Regions from separate parts of the Bacillus songklensis genome, predicted to be linked through region 2. Evidence: riboswitches for the same ligand, from Rfam matches in the RefSeq annotation. Region 2 holds a riboswitch; the other holds the start of a gene.
What was found. A riboswitch is a leader RNA that binds a small molecule or an ion and turns the genes downstream of it on or off. The one in region 2 is predicted to bind cyclic di-AMP.
Positions count from the first base shown of each region.

Region 1: another riboswitch for cyclic di-AMP. It lies ahead of ACFOU2_RS10440 (TrkH family potassium uptake protein); the one in region 2 lies ahead of ACFOU2_RS16175 (CBS domain-containing protein).

Region 1 covers NZ_JBHRZT010000043.1:166,755-174,244, reverse strand. Annotated here, with positions in the region: gene ACFOU2_RS10450 (thermonuclease family protein) at 42-764, shown strand; gene ACFOU2_RS10445 (hypothetical protein) at 926-1,069, opposite strand; cyclic di-AMP (ydaO/yuaA leader) riboswitch at 1,210-1,353, shown strand; gene ACFOU2_RS10440 (TrkH family potassium uptake protein) at 1,701-3,020, shown strand; gene ACFOU2_RS10435 (peptide MFS transporter) at 3,056-4,387, opposite strand; gene ACFOU2_RS10430 (response regulator) at 4,921-5,610, opposite strand; gene ACFOU2_RS10425 (ATP-binding protein) at 5,640-7,217, opposite strand; gene ACFOU2_RS10420 (TRAP transporter substrate-binding protein) at 7,335-7,490, shown strand, end outside.
Region 2 covers NZ_JBHRZT010000067.1:194,818-202,307, forward strand. Annotated here, with positions in the region: gene ACFOU2_RS16155 (metal ABC transporter ATP-binding protein) at 1-53, shown strand, start outside; gene ACFOU2_RS16160 (metal ABC transporter permease) at 63-992, shown strand; gene ACFOU2_RS16165 (metal ABC transporter permease) at 989-1,867, shown strand; gene ACFOU2_RS16170 (hypothetical protein) at 2,015-2,215, shown strand; cyclic di-AMP (ydaO/yuaA leader) riboswitch at 2,429-2,577, shown strand; gene ACFOU2_RS16175 (CBS domain-containing protein) at 2,994-3,413, shown strand; gene ACFOU2_RS16180 (group I truncated hemoglobin) at 3,618-3,971, opposite strand; gene ACFOU2_RS16185 (class I adenylate-forming enzyme family protein) at 4,234-5,718, shown strand; gene ACFOU2_RS16190 (MFS transporter) at 5,791-7,110, opposite strand; partial or broken gene ACFOU2_RS16195 (hypothetical protein) at 7,271-7,414, opposite strand; gene ACFOU2_RS16200 (NAD(P)/FAD-dependent oxidoreductase) at 7,478-7,490, opposite strand, start outside.

The sequences.
Region 1 (7,490 bases), on a different contig from region 2:
TTTTCTGTTGATGAGCCAAGGTGAGAGGAGAAGAACAGAAAATGAGATATACATATTTCAAGAATCTTTGGATGGTTGCAATATTAACACTTATTATTGTTATATTGCCTGCATGTCAACAGCAGGATTCCAAAATCCCAGCGGTAGTGGAGCGGGTAGTCGACGGGGACACGATCAAGGTGGAAGTGAACAATCGATCAGAAACAGTTCGGCTGTTGCTGGTGGATACTCCAGAGTCTGTCCATCCATCCAAACCTGTCCAACCATACGGAAAGGAAGCCAGTAATTTTGTTAAAGAGCTGTTGCCTGAGGGAAAAGAAGTCAAGCTAGAAATGGATGTAGGAGAAAGAGATAAATATGGACGTTTGCTTGCTTATGTATGGGTTGATGGCAAAATGCTGAATGAATTACTACTTGAAAAGGGATATGCACGTGTTGCTTATGTATTTGAACCCAATACAAAATATGTTGATCGATTTAGGGATATACAGGAAAAGGCTCGTAAGCAAGAATTAAAGATATGGTCGATTGAGAACTACGCAACGGATAGAGGATTTGAAGAAGATCAAGTAGAGCAAAACGAAACAAAGAGTGAACAGAAAGTGAGCTGCAAACAGCCTTTGATAAAAGGCAATATAAACAGTAAAGGCGAAAAAATCTATCATACACCGGATAGTCCGCAATATAAAGTAACGAAACCGGAAATGATGTTTTGCACAGAAAAAGAGGCAAAGGCAGCGGGGTTCCGTTCCCCTGATAGGTAAAAAAGAGGCTGTCCCATAAGTCTCGAGTTAATGATAAAAGTTGATCTTTACTGAAAGGACCCGTCACGGAATCCTGTGATTTTGCTGGATTTTCATGACGGGTCCTTTTAGGAGGATGACTCAAAAGGTATGGCCTTTTATACCTTTTGAGTCATCCTCTTTTATATATTTTCTCTGTATTCGGTCAATGTTTGGGTGAATTTTCCTGTACCATTGCATGAAGAACATGCTCTCTTGTAAAAAGGAATCATTGTATCCACTCGTCCAGCACCGTTGCATTGTTTACAAACCGCTACGATTTTCAACGTCTTTTCTCCTTTACCCGGTAATCTTATTGTTAGCATTGACATTTAAAAACAATATATGCAGTGAAACAAAGATGTTTAAAATATGCTTGACAGTTTGTGTGGGCGGAATTATGATTACTTTCATAATCATATGTTTCAATGTTAACTTGCTTAATCCTTTATAGGAGCGGGGGAACCGTAATTGTACATACGATGTACTTGGGGTGAATCTTTAATTAAAGTAGGATACTCTCAAATCCGAACCCGACAGCTAACCTCGTAAGCACTTTTTGAGGGAAGGGACAATGATTGTCATTGACCATTCTTCGGAATGGTCTTTTTTATTAGTAAGGCAACGTTAACCGTATAAAAAACATACGGTTAACGTTGCCTTATGAAGTGGACCTTTCCCTGGAATATAGGAGGAAGCCATTAGTTTTATTGAAGGTCCACTTCAGGTATATGCGTTTTAGCTTATCTATTTTTAAATTCAAGGATATGTGTTAAAGACTCCATTTACTGCAGTAGTAGGGGATGATCGAGGGCAACATTATATTTTTGATGGTTTGAATGACTTATTAATTTGAATGACTTATTAAGAAGAGAATAATTGGAATGAATCATTATTTGAGAAAGAAGGAAGTTTTTTATGTTACCAAAACGCATTCAATTGGCGCCTCCGCAGTTGCTTATTTTATTTTTTGCTTTTTTTATTTTATTAGGTGCAATTTTATTAAAATTACCGATTGCGACAAAGGAGCCGATTAGCTGGATTGATGCACTTTTTACGATTACATCTGCTACCACCGTCACAGGGTTAACATCGGTCGATACAGGCACGACTTATACGTTGTTTGGCCAAACCATTATTATGCTTTGGATTCAAATCGGCGGCCTTGGAATTATGTCGTTTGCCATATTGATTTTTATCATGCTTGGAAAGAAAATCGGGTTTAAAGAACGTGTTTTAATACAACAGTCCCTTAACCAAACATCTTTTGGCGGTGTCATCCGATTGGTTGTGAACTTATTTGCTTTTGCTTTTATTATTGAGATTATTGCAGTCATATTTTTAGCTATTCGCTGGGTGCCGGAATTTGGAGTAGCCCAAGGTCTTTATTTTAGTTTTTTTCATGCTGTTTCAGCCTTTAACAATGCAGGGTTTGGATTGTTGCCTGATAATTTGATGAAATACGTAGGAGATCCGATTGTTAATATCGTAATTACTTCTCTCTTTATTATTGGAGGGTTAGGTTTCACCGTGCTGATTGATTTGCACAATAAACGCAGGTGGAAAAAGCTAAGCCTGCATTCAAAATTAATGATTCTTGGAACACTTTTACTAAATGCCTTAAGTATGATCATTATTTTGTTATTGGAAATGGATAACCCAAAAACGTTGGGAGCATTGGATTGGTCAGAAAAGCTTTGGGGTTCTTATTTTCAAGGAGTGAGCCCGCGTACAGCAGGCTTTAATACGATTGATGTGACAGCGCTCAAGGACTCCACCGCTTTTTATATGATGCTGCTAATGTTCGTAGGGGCGGGAAGTGCTTCAACCGGCGGAGGTATTAAGCTTACCACCTTTTTGATTATTGTGTTATCTGTTTTCACCTATTTGAAAGGGAAAGAAGATATCCAGGTATTCAAAAGGACAATCGACAATAAGCTTGTATTTAAAGCATTGGCCATTACCATGATCAGTTTATTATTTATTTTTGTTGCCGCTTTTATTTTAACGATTACAGAGAAAGCGCCGTTCGTCAAAATCATCTTTGAAGTCATATCTGCTTTCGGAACTGTCGGGTTAACAATGGGATTGACTTTTCAATTAACGGCGATTGGAAAACTGGTGATCATTTTTATGATGAGTATTGGAAAACTTGGCCCTTTAACGCTGGCTTTTTCTTTGGCAAGAAGAGAACATTCGAAGATTGGTTATCCAAAGGAAGATGTCCTTGCAGGATAGCAAAAAAAAGATGGAAGCAAAAGCTTCCATCTTTTTTAGTCCATCAATTTAGTAATTGGCTTAGAAAGCAACAGTAATAAAATACCTAAACCAATCGTTACAAAACCAATTAAGCTGAAGATGTCAAGGTAACCTAAAGACTGCGTGTATGCAGCTAATTGACCGGCTACCATGTTGGCAACAGCAGAACTTGCCAGCCATACACCCATTAGAAGAGATGCAAGCTTGATTGGAGCAATTCTACTTACCATTGATAAACCAACTGGTGAAATCATTAATTCAGCCAATGTGTGAAGGAAATACGTTACAACCATGAACAGGATGTTTGCTTTCAATGCCGGATCGTTTCCTGTGTGCATAACGGCAGGAAGCAGTACTAAGAAGCCTAAACCAACAGTGACTAAACCAAGAGCCATTTTCGTTGGAGTTTTTAAGTCACCGCGTTTTGAGCTGCCAAGCTTGTACCATAAAGCAGACATAATTGGCGCTAAAATAACGATGAATAATGGGTTCAATGATTGGAACCAGGCAGTTGGAACCTCAAAACCAAATACATTGCGGTCAATCTGATCTTGAGCATACAATGTCAATGAGCTTCCCGCTTGCTCAAAAGCGGCCCAGAATGCAATGACAAATACTGCTAAAATAACGATAGCTGTTGTACGTTTCTTTTCTCTTTTCGTTAACGGTGCCGTTGATTTTTGACCAGCTGTTACTTCCGGTTTACCGGTAGGTTTTTTACCGATATCACCTAAATAACGATTTCCTAACAAGTTGAAAATCAACTGTCCGACAATCATACCGATTGCTGCTGTCAAGAATCCATATTTATAGCTCATAAGCCCGACTACTAACGGCGCAAAGAAGGCACCAACGTTAATCCCCATGTAGAAGATAGTAAAAGCTCCGTCACGACGCGGATCGTTGTCGTCGTAAAGATCACCAACAATTGTTGAGATGTTCGGCTTGAAGAAACCATTACCGATAATCAATAAACCAAGACCAATGTATAAAGCATTTGTGGTTTGGCTTGCGAATAGCGCGAAGTTACCAAGTGCCATTAAAATACCACCGATTGTGATCGCCAATCTTCTGCCCAAGAAACGGTCAGATAAATATCCGCCGATCATTGGCGTAATATAGACGGCACCGGTAAAGAATCCGTAAATACTCATAGCCGTAGTTTTGTCGACTCCAAGCCCACCGTTTACAACGGTTGCTGTTAAGTAAAGAACAAGAATTGCCCTCATTCCATAGTAGCTGAAACGCTCCCATGCCTCAGTCATAAACAGCATATACAATCCAGGAGGATGTTTTTTTCTGGACTGGTTTGGCTGTTGAACATCATTTTTTACAGCTGCCTGCATAATTAAGTCCTCCTAAAAAATAGTCAAATATTAAATCATGCACTAATCGTTTAAATTTACAAAAAATTTAAACGATAAGTATTGAAATTTACAAAATAATTGCATGTTTTTCATTTTATTAAACAAATGATGAGTTCGTCAATGAAATTATATGGAAAAATTACTGGGAAATAAAAAAATAATGATAATTAAGGTTATTTTGTAACGTTATTACGTAAAAATACTAAATAAAGCAATGGTAGTATTTTGAGATTAGTGAAAAAATATATAAAATTTTATTATTTATAATTATTCTGAAAATATAAATGGTGATTTGTATTGATTATTCTAATATAACTCTAAAGAGGTGTAAAGAAAAAGTTGATACATAAGGAGCAGAAAAATAAAAAGGAGCTGTCCCATAAGTTAGAGGAGATAGCCAGAAATGTTTTTATTAAAAGGACCCGACAGAAAAATCCTTGGTTTTACGGGATTTCACGTACCGGGTCCTTTCAGGGGGATGATTCAGAAGGTATGATTTCCTATTTTTTGAATCATCTCCTTTCCACCAACATATATCGATTTACGGGTCTTCCGACACCTCCATATTCGATGTGAAGTTTTACTTGATTGTCTTGTTCTAGAAACTCTAGATAACGCCGTGCTGTCACACGGGCAATGCCCACTCCTTCAGCGACTTCTTCTGCTGAGATGGGAGTGGATTGTTTGGCGAGATAATGTTGAATGTTCTTCAATGTTAGAGCATTAAGCCCTTTGGGCAGGGAATGCAGTTTCTCCTCATGTTTTTGAAACAAGATCCTATCTAATTCCGTTTGGGTCACATTTTCTTTTTGTTTTATTTGTGTTCGAAAAGTACGGTAGTTTTCGAGAGCATGTTTAATTCTCTCAAATTTAAAAGGTTTCATGATATAGTCGATGGCACCGTGTTGCAAGACTCGTCTTACGGTCTCCATATCGCTTGCTGCCGTTACCGCAATAATATCAGTTGTATAGCCTTCAGAACGAATTTGCTGTAACGTGGTTAGTCCATCTTGATTCGGCATGTACATGTCCATAATAGCCAAATCGGGATTATACTTTCTTATCAATTCCATTCCTTCTACCCCGTCTGAAGCGTATCCAATAATATTGAATCCTTCTACCTGCTCAATAAATTGACGATTTACCTCTTGTACCATTGGATCGTCCTCGATCAGAAGAACGTTCCATTCTTGTTTATTCATGTCCTGTGCTCCCCTTTAAGTGATAGACGTTAGATGAAGAAAGTAATGGTAAAGGTTGTACCTTTTCCCGGTTGAGTATCTACCTGTATTTCTCCTTGTCCTTTTTCAACAATTTGTTTAATCAAATGTAAGCCAATTCCTCGATTTTGTTTTGCTTTAGTGGAGAACCCTTCTTCGAAGATATGTGTTAGCTGCTCTTGCTTTATCCCACAGCCGTTATCCTCCACGAGAACGGAAAGAATGTTCTCGTTCTGCTCGATGCTTACATAAACTTCCTTTTTCAGGTATTTACTATTTATAAAAGAATCAAAGGCATTTTCGATTAAGTTCCCAATAATAACGACAAAATCATGTTGGTCGAGATGATTGGGAAATGATTCTAACCGACTATGCCGATCAATCGTTAAGGTGATTCCGAGTTCTTTTCCACGGCTGACTTTACTTAACAGCAGCCCGGAAATACTATCATATTTAATGTTTTTACTTAGGAAGCGTGTTAGCTCTTCCTGCTCTTCCGAGACTTGAAACACATATTCCAGTGCTTTTTCTTTATTCCCTAATTGAATTAAACCGGCAATAGTATGAAGCTTGTTCATATGCTCGTGGTTTTGGACCCTCAAAGCGCTTACAAATGCTTTGACTCCGGTCAACTCTTCAGCCAGTTTTTTCACTTCCGTTTGATCCTGGAAAATCGCTACGGCTCCTACTGTTTTATTGTTTGCTTTAATTGGAATACGATTGCTCAAAATGTTTAAGTTTCGGACTTGAAGCTCTTTATTATAAATAGGTTGGTCCAGCTGGAGAATTTCAGGAAGCCTTGTGTCAGGGATGACCTGATGAATGTTATGGCCGACAACATCACCGCTGATTCCCATCATTGATTTAGCTTTATCATTAAAAATGGTGATATTCTCTTTTGTATCGATGGCGATGACACCTTCATGCATGGCATTGAATGTTTCCGTTCTCTCTACCAGTAATCTGGCAATCTCATGAGGCTCCAGTTCAAACATTTGTTTTTTAATGTGCGAAGCCAATAACCATGCTCCCCATCCTCCAAATAATAATGATAGGCCAGCTGTTAAGAAAATCTCTTTTTTTAGGCTGAAAAGCACTTCTAGAAAAGTAGGAAGCAGGTATCCTGCAATGACGACCCCCACTTGTTGGTGGTTATCATTAACAATGGGAACAAACGAGCGCACAACTGTACCGCTTTCTCCTTTTGCTTTTGTTGTATAAGTATGCTCCGCAAAAGCTGGTCCTTCATCTTTACTTTTTGATACTTTTCCAATCATCCTCGAAACGGGATGGGACAACCGTACTCGGTTCATATCGAGGATGACAATGTAATCAGCGCTATGAATGATACGGATAGGTTCTACGAGTTTGTTAATCTCTCTTCTTTCACTTTCACCCCTGGTCATTTTCCGTGGGATTTCTGGAATCTCAGCTACAGTACGGGCGGTGATAAGAGAGCGCTGACGAAGATCTTCTTCTTTTGATTGAACAAAATCCCTCATTATAACAAGTCCGGCTAAAAATAGGGAAAAACCGACGATAAAAAAGATTAAACCTGTAATTTTTGACTGCATCGATAGGCGAATCATAAGTCGACAGTACCTCAATTATAAAAAATAATAATCTATAATTTCATTTTACCATGGAAAAAACCGCATGTTACAATATTAGTAGTCAGAAAACTTTTGATAGAGATGGGAGAAACAATGAGAATCTTTGTGGGAGCAAGCATGTTCGTCAGTCTTTTCCTCATGTTTTTCTTTTTATTTGGCTATGATGCTTTCGAAAAAAAAGCAACTTATTATGATGACGAGCAGAAGGGGTTAAAGGAACAAATTGTCATTAATTTCAGTCATGTAGTA
Region 2 (7,490 bases):
GCAGATTAACCATGTTTGATTCTGAGAAAGAGACATCTTTCATGATTAATTGAGGTGAAAACATGAACTGGTTACAGGTCTTTCAAGATCCAAATACACAATGGATTTTATTTGGTTCCATGCTTTTAGGATTAAGCAGCGGGGTCATCGGAAGCTTTGCCTACTTGCGCAAACAATCTCTCATGGGAGATGCGCTCGCCCATGCGGCACTGCCGGGAGTTTGTTTAGCCTTTATGATCACGGGATCGAAATCGATTTTCTACTTTTTGATCGGGGCTCTTATGGCAGGCATTTTGGCTACCTTTTTGATCAGCTATATTACAAGACATACACGCATTAAGCAGGATTCAGCATTAGGGATTATTTTAACCGTATTTTTCGGTGTCGGGATTGTGTTATTGACGCAAATCCAGCACAGCGATGCCGGCAATCAGAGCGGTCTTGATAAATTCTTATTCGGTCAGGCCGCCTCAATGATTCAGACCGATGTGTACACGATGGCCATCATTTCAGCTGTATTGGTCGGTGTTTGCACCTTGTTTTTCAAGGAATTTAAGCTGCTTTCATTTGACCCGGGTTTTGCGAAAGGAATTGGGCTGCCGGTGGCACTTCTTGATCAGTTCATCATGCTCCTTGTGGTCGTAGCCGTAGTGGTTGGAATTCAAGCGGTAGGTGTCGTATTAATGGCCGCCTTGTTGATTACCCCGGCAGTCGCAGCCAGGTATTGGACCGAAAAACTGCATGTCATGGTCGTCATTTCTGGGATATTCGGGGTATTGAGCGGCTTAGCCGGAACGCTCGTGAGTACGATGGTCGATAATTTGCCGACAGGTCCGCTCACAGTTCTCGCGGCAACATGCTTATTTATCTTCTCTGTTTTCTTTGCACCCAAACGCGGCTTATTGGCCAAAATGCTGTTAAAAATGTTAGTGAAGAATAAAATCAAAAAAAAACTGTATATGCAAAAAATGAAAGAAGGAGAAACGTTGTGAATGATGTTTGGATTATGCTGATCGGCGCGCTCGTTGCCTGCTCATGTAGCCTTGTCGGTTGTTTTCTCGTTCTACGCAAAATGTCGATGATTGGGGACGCAATCAGCCACTCGGTTTTACCGGGGATTGTCATCGCCTTTTTGGTGAGCGGCTCAAGGGATTCGTTGTTCATGATGATGGGGGCAGCCGTGATCGGATTGATCACCGTCTTTTTGATTCAGATGTTCCACCAAAGCGGTGTCCAGTCCGATGCCTCCATCGGTGTCGTATTTACGGCTTTATTTGCGGTGGGGGTTGTGCTTGTCAGTTTATACACCCGCCAGGTGGATTTGGATCTTGATTGTGTGCTGTACGGGGAAATCGCCTATGCACCGTGGAATACGATATCGATTGGCGGGATGAGTATCGGTCCAAAAGCCGTCTGGGGAGTAGGGGCTACCTTTCTCTTAAACTTAATCGTAATCAGTCTATTCTATAAACAGTTTAAAATTTGCTCGTTTGACCCGGCCATGGCGGCAGCTGTCGGCATACCGGTCATGTTATTCCACTATCTCCTAATGGCACTCGTTTCTTTTACGACGGTTGCTTCTTTTGAAAGTGTGGGCGCCATTTTAGTGGTGGGCATGTTAATTGTTCCTGCAGCAACGGCTTACTTGTTGACCGAAAAATTAAGTGTGATGATTGGTATCAGCATGTTCATCGGGATCATCAGTTCTGCGATCGGGTATTATATGGCGTACGTATACGATGCTTCCATTGCAGGGTGCATGATTACGGTTGCCGGGATATTGTTCTTAATTGCCTTATTCTTCTCACCGACACACGGAATTGTCATGAAGAAATGGAAGCGCAAAAAAATATATAAATGCACATAAATCATTTGACATGGATAAAGAGCATCCATGTCAAATGATCACCATTGTAAGTTTATTCAAGGAGAAAGAACAGAAAGGCGCGAATAGAGGAAGGCCGATGACAGAAGGGAAAAATAAAAAAAGGGTGAAAGAGCAGGAGAGAAGTCTATGACTGCGCGTTTAGCATTTCGGTTGTCAGATGGAAAGTGGCTGCACATCAGGAGAATTACGCATGATACAGTGGAACTGAAAATTTGCTCCGACATCGTATGTGAGCCCGCTGAGTTCCAGTGTCGTATCCACGAAGGCGAATTTGTCCGAATTATATTGGATGCCATCCAGAAGACGTTCAAAAATGAAACATCGTGAAAATATGAAAAAGTCTTCATCCCCGCAAAGCGAGTCGGATGAGGGTTTTTTCTGTGTTTAAAAAGTTAAAATTGCACTATATCGACAAGGGAGTCATGAACATCGTTTTCTGGACTTTATTAATATCGTTCTTACTAGTTATTTCATCCATGATTAAAAATAGCTGTTGACAGTAAATTTTAACGGGGGTAAGATTACTCACATAAAATGTTTTATCATAAATCGCTTAATTCTAATTTAGAAGCGGGGGAACCAACTTTGTGTTGAATCTTAGCACTTGGGGTGAGTCCTTCAGTGAAGGTAGGGTTACTTCCACGACCCAAATCCGACAGCTAACCTCGTAAGCGTTTGGGAGGAAAAAATTCGTGTGAATGCACGGCTTATTTGTGCTGTGAAAAACCGCGAAAAGAGGCCCTCTCTTTTCGCGGTTTTTATTATGAAGAAAAGGCATTTGAAGAGAAAAAGAATAGAGGACTCTATGCCGGAGAGCAAAGCTATATATTTGCGTCAATGCGAACAACTTATTTTTTAGGGAGGACATAAACATGAAGGATGCCATCATGATTGGAATAGTAGTACTGATGGGGGGAGGCATGGTCGGCGTTTCCATTTGGTTAGTGTCCGTTCTCAATAATGGAAGAGGGAAAAAGTGAACATTTTTTGTAAACGGTGGCTCTGATTATGAATAGATGTGTGTAGAGGTAAATATAGGGAAGATGATAAATATCGATTTTAGGCTGGAGCCGATTCAAGAAGAAAAAAGGAGTTAAGAATGAGTATGAACATTGCATTTTTTCTTATTCCAAAGCATGAAGTAGCTGTTATTGACATGGAATCTACCGTACGCCAAGCATTGGAAAAAATGGAATATCACAAATATACGGCAGTACCCCTTATTGATGATGAAGGAAAATATGTGGGAACGCTGACTGAAGGAGATCTCCTTTGGTTTTTAAAGGAAAGGGGGACATTCAATCTTCAAGAGCTGGAAGAATTGCCGCTTCGATTAGTACCAAGGCGCCACGATAATAAAGCCATACCGATCCATGCTGAAATGGAAAGCATCATCTTGCAGACAACAGAACAAAACTTTGTACCGGTCATCGATGATCAAGGAATCTTTATTGGGATTGTCAGACGACGGGAAATTATCGAGTTTTGTGCAAAAGCATTATTTAGTGAAGAAAAAAGACGTTGAAGTCCATTTAAAAGGAATAAGAGGCTGGCCCAAAAGTATGTTCTTTGGGTCACCTTCTTATGATGATTCTGATTGCAAATGACTCGATTCGATCATGATATTTTAACACATTGGCAAAAAGAAAAGGCAAGACGGGATACACAAAGTATGAGAAATAGAATGGGACATGATTTATGGGAGCCGGCTTTCCTTTTATGTATAGGCTTATTTGTGAAGAATTGCATCCTTCATTGTTAAAAGTTTTTGTACAACTTGATCAATATCTTTTTCGGACACATTGAACTCTTTAAGGCTTGAAACAAGGTGGTTAGCAATTGCTTCAAAATGTGATTCTTGCAGGTTAAGACCTTCATGCGCTTTTTCCATACCTTTACCTGAATACTGATTTGGTCCGCCTGTCACCCAGCTAAGAAACAATGTTTGATGGCGGCGCTGCTTTTCCATATCGGTATGTTCAAAATAGTGATTGACTGTATCATCCTCCAACACTTTTTTATAGAAAACATCTACGACCTTTTGAATGCCTTCTTGACCGCCTAATCGTTCATAAAGACTCATGAAAATTCCTCCTTATATACGTATGGGACATTCCTTAATATTTGTAATGCCGGCTAAAATAATCATTTAGTTCTTTAAAAATGTTGTTTTAGTCGATTTGTTATCAAGTGAAGAAACGGCGAATAGAATTGTACAAGCGAACTCAAATTGCAAAGGGCAGTATTTGTACAGCCGCCCATTCAAAATGAAAAGCCGGCATACTCTAAGCCTGTTGAGTAAGGGTTTAGGTTACTGACCATAAAACCGCAGAAGGGGGAATAAGATGGAAACACTTGGCTCTTATATGAAAAAAGCATTTCAAACATATCCGGATAAAATCGCGGTCAAGTATCAAAATCAAACGATCACGTACGATCAATTGCGAATTCGTTCATGCCAGTTGGCAAATGGCATCAAAAGCTATCATTTGAAAAAAGGGGACCGGGTGGCGGTTCTCATGTCCAACCGTTCGGAGCATATAGAATCTGATTGTGCTGCAGCACTTGGCGGTTTCATCAAAGTGCCGCTCGATTACCGTCTTCATCCAAAGGAGCTTACATACATCATTGAAAATTCCGGAGCGAAACTATTGATTGGCGAAAAAGAATGGATTCATAAAATTGATTTGGATATTCCAAAGTTAGAAGTCGGCGACAAATATGAGTGTTGGCTGCAACGGCAAAGTGACGACTATCCGAAATCAGAGGCTGTACAGGAAGATGATGTATTTGTCATCATGTATACATCCGGTACAACAGGAAGGCCAAAAGGAGGGATGTTATCACACCGTAACATGATTGCAGGCGCTTTATCCCTGGCGCTTGCCTGTGAAGTCATGACGGAGGACGTCATCGGCCATGCTGCTTCGCTCACACATGGAAGTAATTTTTTATCCCATATCGCCTGGATTTTCGGTTTGACGCAAGTGGTGTTCAACAAGTTCGACCCAAAAGAATTTATCGATGATCTGGAACGAGAAAAAGTCTCCGTCCTTTTCCTTGTCCCGGCCATGATTGATTTAATGATTCAAGATCCCGATTTTGATCCGAAAAAACTTGGCCATGTCAAATCCATTAATATGGCAGGCGCTCCGATTGCAGCAGCTAAGCTGCAAAAAGCACTGGAGCTGTTAGGACCAAAGCTTATACAAACATACGGCCAAGTCGAGGCTCCGATGGTCATTACGACCATGCCGCGCCATGAACTGGGGAAACGTCTGGAATCATGCGGTATAGCTGGGCCGTTTGTGGAAACGAAAGTGGTGGATGAAAATGGGAAAAAAGCGGCGCCGGGGGAACTTGGCGAGGTAGTTTGTAGAGGCTCACTTGTCATGAAAGGATATTGGAGCAATCCAGGTGCCACACTTGATACGATTAAAAATGGATGGCTTCACACAGGAGATGTCGGCTGGATGGACGAACAAGGATATCTGCATTTAGTGGACCGCAAAAAAGACGTGGTCATCAGCGGCGGGATGAACATTTACCCGCGCGAAATAGAAGAAGTGCTGAATAAGCATGACGGCGTCAAGGAAACGTGTGTCATCGGCGTTCCTGATGATAAATGGGGAGAACGCCTCATAGCGTATATCGTGGGAAATGGCACATGCGAAGTGACGGAAGAAGAACTGATGAAGCTTTGCAGTCGGCATCTCGCGGCTTTTAAAAAGCCGAAAGAACTATACATCGTTGACAGGTTGCCAAAAAGTCCGTACGGAAAAATTTTAAAACGCGAACTGCGCAAGCTGTATGGAACGGTTCCGCAATGAACGGTGTCATCGTTTCAGGGATCGGAATGACGAAGTTAGCCTAAAATAATGCTAAAAAACGGTTGATTCAACTCAACCGTTTTTTGTTGTATTTGTATAAGATGGTTGCTGCAAAAGGTGTGCGGACGCCGCCGGAAGGATAAAGCTAAGTGCAGCCGCGATGACTAAGAATCCGATAGAAGAAAGGATAGATACATCGTATCCACCTGATAAGTCAAATAAGACACCGGGAACATACGAACCCAATGCCGAGCCGATTTGGTGGCTTAAATAGAGCCATCCGATCACCGTACCGACCGATATGTGTTTGAAATACTCTGATGCCAGCTTGATTGTGGGTGCGACCGTTGCAAAATCTACTACCCCAAACATAACGGCGAATGCAAACAAAAGCCACGATTTATCGATTACAAAACCGAGGAATGCGGAATCATGGAGCATAACCAGTAACAAGCAAACGGTCAATGCACGCATCCCGTATAAAAACGCCAGCATGTATTTACAGTTCCATTTGTCAGACAAGTGCCCTGACAACACGGTACCTAAAATATTAAATGCCGCTAGTGTGCTGACGGCCGAACCAATGACAGCGGGTGAAAACCCGCATAGCTGGGCGAATGGAATGAGATGGGTATCCATCAATCCGGTCGTCGTTACCCCGCAAACAAAAAAAGGGACCATAAGGAAAAGAAATCGTTTTTGCTTTATAAGTTGAAAGATGGAAACAGGCTGTAACGGCCGTATTGGCGTTTTTCCCTTTTCAATCGTTTCCGGCGCAGACTCTCCATATGGAAGCCGGCCGCTTTCCTCCGGCGAGTTGCGTAGAAACAGCCACAAAGGCGGAAAGATAAGCAGGCAGAGGATAAAACCGAGCAGCAGCACCGTCTGTTTCCACCCAAAACTTTCAATTAACAATAGTGAAACGGGAACGAGAACCAATTGTCCTGCAGCTGTTCCTGCAGACATCAGCCCTAATGCGAAGCCGCGTTGGGCAGAAAACCACTTCGTAATGGCCACAGAGCCGACGACATTGGAAGCGCCGCCGAATCCAATGGAGGTGATGACTCCATATATTAACATCAGCTGCCACGGTGCAGAGGCGAAAAACGTCAAGATGGTCGATACCCCGATTAGCAGCATGCTGTAAGATAGGATATGACGAACTCCGTATGTATCAACAAGCTTTCCTATATACGGCTGTGAAAGGGCGAAAACGATATAACTGATAAGAGAAATCGTCGAAATGGTACTCCGGCTTGCGGCAAACTCCTCTTCCCATGGCTTCATGAATGCTCCAAACGATAATCTTACACCCTGCGCAGACAATAAGGCAATGAAACCAATCAATAAAATGATCCATGCATAGTGAACTTTCCAAGTTTTATTGTTCATCGAGTTTCTCCCGCGTTTTTGATTAAATTTTACCAGTTTTTTGATGAGAGCAGAACCATTTTCTTCAATTGTTTCTTGCACTGATTACATAATTAGCCTGGTGAAGACAAAATAAAAAGCCAACATGATGAAATGCTGACTAATTAAGCTGTCAAACGTTCTATATTTTTTCCTTGCCTGCATTCTTGACCGCTTTTACCTCATATGAACTAACCTCGGAATTGATCATGTATTCGGGCTTTGGCTTACCAAGGTTTGCTTTATGGGCCGCAATGTGGGCGTCACTCTTTTCCCACTTCCTCCAAAGATGAACATCAATACCCCAGGTAATCCTAATTTTTAACAGGGTTTCAGGTTGAAACAATGGTTACTTCAACATC